Sinobacterium norvegicum: one gene and its partner. The protein of the gene in region 1 interacts with the protein of each later gene in a pairwise test. Links are inferred from orthologs where the notes say so. Each region holds a gene or a part of one and is shown on either strand. Other genes may lie near its edges. The genes, in order: L9P87_RS09275 and lepA.

Region 1 (3,135 bases):
CATTTTACTTAATTTGGGGCTTTCAAGCTTGGCAGCTTTTCAGGCTCCGATTATTATGATGTCTCAAAACCGACAGGCATCTAAAGATAGGTTAGAGCAAAAGGCTACCTTTGAAATCAACCTAAAGCTTGAGCTGGAGTTAATGAGGCTGCATGAGAAAATTGATGCTATGCAGACGGAGAGAAAACACGTATGAATATTTTAATCGCGCTGGGCGTTTTACTTGCTATGTTTGCAAGTATTAGAGTGTCTACATTAGCAATAAGTAATATTGCAGGGAAAAAGTCAGTCAGTCTATATCGAGTTAAATATATTACTAAGAACGGTCAACCTTGTACTAATAGTGTTTTTCTTCATTCTATTGGTGACTGCACTAGGTTTTGAGTACGCTCAAATATCCATATTTTTCTCGTCGGTTTTTGCCGTCATAGGTATTGCGCTTTTTGCGCAATGGTCAATGGTCAATGGTCAATGGTCAATGGTCAATGGTCAATGGTCAATATTGAGTAATGTCACAGCAAGCCTAATCATTTTTTTTGGGTTTCCATATCGGGTTGGCGACCGCGTCAGGATAATAGATAAGAAAGAGGATATCTCAGGCGTCATAGAAGAAATAGCCCTCTTTCATGTTCTGATCAAAAGAGGGAATGAGCTGATTACCTACCCTAATACGTTAATATTACAAAAGGGTGTTATTAAAAACCCTAGCGAGGGTGCTCAATCAGAAGCACACCAAGACTAAATTATGGGTGCCCATTGTTGGCACGGAACCGTCCCTAAGCATCGGTTGATTCGGTTTTTTTTTAATGGTCGCTATGGAGCGTAAAGCTGCCTAAGATGGTTAATCGGGGTCGTTAGTCTAGCTGATGTCCATAGCTGAGGGCAAAGCTCCTATAAGTTAATACGGTAATTACTTAATTTAGGAACATTTACATCGAGACCAGCGATATGACCGATAATATCATTATCGGTGACATGGAAAATTGTGACCTACCTGACTTGAATATTTTAACCTGCAAATACGTGTTGATGCAGGAGTAAGACATCCTCGTTGCACGTTAATAATTAACGCACTATCGAAGGGAGAGTGACCATGAAGAGTGTTTTTTCGACTATAGAGTCACTATTATGATAGAAATCAATGACCCATGTTTTGTCTTCGGCCTAAATCTTGATTCAATAGGTGGAGTCACTAATTTAAATGATGGTGCAATGGGGAACAGTTGGATCCATATTGATTATGGTCACTCGACTGCTAATAATTTCCTTAATTCTCTGGGCCTTCCAGAGAGAATAGTTAATTCACTTGTTCAGCCCGATACCCGACCGAGAACGGTGATATCTAAAGAGGGAGCTTTAGTCTTTATAAGGGGAATTAACTTAAACCCTGGCGCAGACCCAGAAGATATGGTTTCTCTTAGGATGTGGATTGAAGAAGGTAGGCTGATAACTGTTCGTCAACGCCCCCTGCTATCGCTTCAGGATATACGTTCTGAATTGTTATCGGGAGATGGGCCAATAAGTATTCCTGACCTTGTTATATCAATTATTGGCAGAATCGCTAATAGGATTTCTGACTACGTAAATGGTATCGAAGATCAGCTAGAAGATTTGGAAATCTCTACACAAACGCAACACGAGCAAGGGGCTAGATCTCGTATCTCCGGTATCCGGCGCGAGATAGCCAGTGTTAGAAGGTATTTAGCACCCCAGCGCGAAGCTCTTGATTCACTATATACTCATTCAATGACTTCGATGCCTGAAGGTTACCCTTATCGGTTGAGAGAACAAATGGACCGAATGACGCGCTATCTTGAGGATCTCGACCTGGTGCGTGAGAGGACTCTGGTATTGCAAGAAGAGTGGATGAATATAGCTATGGAACAGCAAAATTCACGTATGTATGCACTTTCAATTGTTGCCCTGATATTTCTACCGATAACCTTTGTTACCGGTATTTTTGGAATGAACGTAGCGGGCTTGCCCGGCATTGAGAATCCTGATGCTTTCTTCATGGTGACTGGAGTAATGACAGTCATATCGATAGTTGTTATTGGGATTCTAAAATTCAAAAGGTGGTTCTAATGACGATGGATATTCGACAGTTTGTCGATTTTACGCTTGTCTCTGTGGGCGGCTATGACATCACAGTGGGGCAGCTAATTTTTATACCTGTGGTGTTTTTGTGCGGGTATCTATTATTGGGTTGGTTAGTCCGTATTACTACGGCACAAATGCAACGAAATGAAATGGATGCCAATATCATTCAGATTGTACGGCGTGCTCTGTATATATTCGGCTTTATTATTCTGATCATTACCGCACTTGATTTAATGAATGTGCCATTAACTGCTTTTGCCTTTGTTTCGGGAGCGGTGGCGATTGGTTTGGGTTTTGGTGCACAGAATATTATTAATAATTTTATTAGCGGGTGGATATTGATATGGGAGCGGCCTATCCGTATCAATGACTATATTGAGCTTGGGGAAACAAGTGGTAGCGTTGAGGAAATTAACACACGTTCCACAAGAGTTAGGCGAGTAGACGGTGTGCATTTGCTGATACCCAATTCAAAACTACTCGAAGAAACTGTTGTTAACTGGACACTTGTAGATAAACTGTTGCGATGCATTATTCGAGTTGGCGTAGCCTATGGCTCGGACGTTGAAAAAGTAAGAAACCTACTAGAACAAGCTGTTACAGATCACGAATTTGTTCTCTCAGAGCCCGCACCGCAAATAATATTTGAAGACTTTGGTGATAGCTCTTTAGTTTTTGATGCTTATTTCTGGGTGCATTCAGTAGGGGAGAAAAGTTCACGTCAAATTCGATCTGATATTCGCTTTTCAATTGACAGCTTGTTTCGTGAAAATGATATTGTAATCGCCTTTCCACAGCGTGACATCCATCTTGATGGCACGCTTAAAATACAGTCATCAAGGGATAATAACTTTGAATAGTACTGCAATACTAGATCATTAAGATGTGCTTGGGTATGGGGCTAACAGTCTCTTTATGGCACATTTTAGCCCCTAAGCCCCGATTGATTCGGGTTTTTTTAATGGTCGCTATGGAGCGGTGAGCTGCCGTAAATGGCTAATAAAAATTGTTAGGTGGGCCGATGTCTGTAGTTGA
Region 2 (3,210 bases), on another replicon or contig:
AACAGCAGCTGAAACAGGCGCAGGCCGGGCATCATGACAAGTTGAACCGTCTTGGCGTGGCGATTGAAGCTGCTGGCGATCAATTGGCTCAGCAGTGGCAATTTGAGGGCGGGGTGGTCATTACCGAAATAGCGCCCGAAAGTGCTGCAGCGCGTTCGCACATGCAGCTTGGTGACGTCATCACTACCATTAACGGTTTTCCTGTCGATAGTGCTGAAAGCTTTAATAAAATCGTTAAAAAGCTGCCGATAAAACGTTCAATTCCTGTGCGGATTATTCGACAGGGACGACCTGGCTTTGTGGCGATTCGGATCGATAAATAGCCGCTGTTGCCGAGCTGGCGGCTAATTTACTCGTTGCCGCTATCAAACCAAAGGTTTCATAGCCAATTTTAGAGCAATCAGGTAATATGTGGCGCTTTAGAATGGCCTGTGCTTTTGCATAGGGCATGCTCACAGATGTATATTAACTTGGTGAACGAGTGACTGATCTTACCCATATCCGCAACTTCTCTATTATTGCCCATATCGACCATGGCAAATCGACTTTGTCCGATCGTTTTATTCAACACTGCGAGGGTTTAAGTAAGCGGGAAATGCAGGCGCAGGTTCTTGATTCGATGGATATCGAACGTGAGCGCGGCATTACCATCAAGGCTCAGAGTGTCACCTTGGATTACAAGGCCAGAGACGGCAAAACTTACCAGTTAAACTTTATCGATACCCCAGGCCATGTCGACTTTTCCTACGAGGTCTCTCGCTCGCTTGCTGCCTGCGAGGGTGCGTTGTTGGTTGTTGATGCAGCCCAAGGTGTCGAAGCTCAATCGGTTGCCAACTGCTATACCGCTATCGAGCAGGGCTTGGAAGTCGTGCCCATCTTGAACAAAATGGACCTGCCCCAGGCCGAGCCTGAGCGTGTTGCTATTGAGATCGAAGAGATTATTGGTATCGATGCCATGGAGGCTTGTCAGGTCAGTGCAAAGTCTGGCCTGGGCATCGAAGATGCACTTGAGACTATTGTTCGTGAAGTACCACCGCCAGTCGGTGATGCGGATGCGCCATTGCAAGCCCTAATCATTGATTCATGGTTTGATAATTATCTTGGTATAGTCTCGTTGGTACGCGTTGTTAACGGTACTCTGAAACCAAAAGATAAGATTGTTGCCAAGTCGTTGGGCAAGGCGCATGGTGTTGATGATGTTGGTATTTTTACCCCTAAGCGGGTTCCCGTTGATTGTTTACGGGCCGGTGAAGTGGGCTATGTTATTGCCGGCATCAAAGACATTTTAGGGGCCCCGGTAGGTGATACCATTACACACCTGAAAACCATTGATGAGGTTGAGTCGCTGGCGGGTTTCGAGCAGGTTAAGCCCAAGGTTTTTGCCGGTTTGTTTACTGTTAGCTCTGATGACTATGAAGATTTCCGAGATGCACTGGGTAAATTGACGCTGAATGATGCCTCATTATTTTACGAGCCAGAAGTATCGGATGCACTCGGTTTTGGTTTCCGCTGCGGCTTTCTTGGCCTGCTGCACATGGAGATTATTCAGGAGCGACTCGAGCGTGAATATGATATCGACCTTATCACAACGGCACCGACCGTTGTTTATGAGATAGTTGATAAACAGGGAAATCTAACCCGGGTTGATAACCCCTCAAGATTGCCTGACCCCAGTGTCATCGAAGAGATGCGTGAACCGATAGTCGAGGCCAATATTCTCGTACCCAATGAATTTGTCGGTAATGTCATCACGCTCTGTGTTGAAAAGCGCGGCGTGCAGAAAGATATGCAATTTATCGGTAATCAGGTGTCCATTAATTATGAACTGCCCATGAGCGAGGTGGTGTTAGATTTCTTCGACCGTTTAAAGTCTTGTAGCCGCGGTTTTGCCTCGCTCGATTATAACTTTGTACGCTTTGAACCGGCCAAGCTTGTTAAACTTGATGTATTGATAAATGGCGACAGAGTCGATGCCCTAGCATTGATTATACATCGTGATCAGGCGCAGCATCGTGGCCGCTTGTTGGTTGAGAAGATGAAGGAGTTGATTCCGCGTCAGATGTTCGACGTCGCTATCCAGGCGACAATTGGCGGTCAAGTCTGTGCTCGCTCTACTGTTAAAGCGCTGAGAAAAAATGTTACTGCTAAATGTTATGGTGGTGATATCAGTCGTAAGAAAAAGCTGCTTGAAAAGCAGAAAGCGGGTAAAAAACGCATGAAACAGGTTGGCAATGTTGAGATTCCTCAGAGCGCCTTCCTCGCCGTCTTGAAAGTCGATAGTTAAAATAATACAGGGACATCATGGACATTAATTTTCCACTAATTATGGTGGTGCTGGTTTTTGCTGGTGCCTTTATCTGGCTCGTTGATGCGCTATTTTTTGCGCGTCAGCGCCGGCAGCGTATTGAATCATTGACCCAGCAGTATCCGGATTACCAGGAGCAGGGCAGTGCGGATCAGCGCAACTATGATCAGGCTTTTGATTCGATAGGGAAAGACCCTGTTGCCGTTGAATACAGTAAGTCATTAACACCGGTATTAGCGTTGGTGTTGGTACTGCGCTCGTTTATTGTTGAGCCGTTTCAAATCCCCTCGGGCTCAATGGAGCCGACACTGCAAATAGGCGACTTTATTCTGGTGAATAAATTCTCCTATGGTCTGCGTCTACCGGTGATAAGAACCAAGGTGTGGGAAAATGATGAGCCGCAACGGGGTGAGGTCATGGTGTTTTTCCCTCCCCATGACCCGCGCTATTTCATCAAACGAGTTGTCGGCATACCCGGTGACCAAATTGCTTATAAAGGAAAGCAGCTGTTCGTCAACGGTGAGGCTGTCGAACAGCAGTTGATCGCACAGTTGCCGGTTGGGCGGCCTGCGTTTGCTGATTTGAAAGAGAACCTTAACGGCATTGAGCACACCTCGCGTGTAAACCTGCGCCGCTCTTCAGATTTTAGTCGACTACAAAACCAGGGCTGTGTCGCGGGGCTAAAACCTGATTTCGAGATTACCGTTAAAGCTGGTCATTTCTTCATGATGGGTGATAACCGCGATAATAGCAGTGATAGTCGATGCTGGGGACAGGTGCCAGAGGAGAATATCGTTGGCAGGGCATTTGCTATTTGGATGCATAAAGAGCCGGGCCTAAAATTGCCAACTTTTTCACGTGTTGGTTTTATAGACTAATATACAATACAACAAGATAGCGTCTGT

What was found.
Region 2: the proteins of L9P87_RS09275 (region 1) and lepA interact in binary tests that used the Escherichia coli proteins (3 or more experiments, as listed by UniProt). The link is inferred for Sinobacterium norvegicum from one-to-one orthologs.

The regions. Positions count from the first base shown.
Region 1 is NZ_CAKLPX010000002.1:63,700-66,834, reverse strand. Bases 304-3,106 are described here. They hold L9P87_RS09275 (zinc transporter ZntB), read left to right. Parts: upstream 304-1,128; coding sequence 1,129-2,085; downstream 2,086-3,106. Other genes in these bases: L9P87_RS09270 (mechanosensitive ion channel family protein), read left to right, coding at 2,085-2,960; L9P87_RS09280 (mechanosensitive ion channel domain-containing protein), read left to right, coding at 344-742. Also shown: L9P87_RS09285 (DUF1003 domain-containing protein), read left to right, coding at 1-196. UniProt on the Escherichia coli protein: Zinc transporter. Acts as a Zn(2+):proton symporter, which likely mediates zinc ion uptake. Purified ZntB reconstituted in liposomes also binds and transports Cd(2+), Ni(2+) and Co(2+).
Region 2 is NZ_CAKLPX010000001.1:582,551-585,760, reverse strand. What follows is about bases 5-2,882. They hold lepA (translation elongation factor 4), read left to right. Parts: upstream 5-481; coding sequence 482-2,284; downstream 2,285-2,882. Other genes in these bases: lepB (signal peptidase I), read left to right, coding at 2,302-2,882; L9P87_RS02520 (Do family serine endopeptidase), read left to right, coding at 5-323. In the rest of the region: more of L9P87_RS02520, read left to right, coding at 1-4; more of lepB, read left to right, coding at 2,883-3,183. UniProt on the Escherichia coli protein: Required for accurate and efficient protein synthesis under certain stress conditions. May act as a fidelity factor of the translation reaction, by catalyzing a one-codon backward translocation of tRNAs on improperly translocated ribosomes.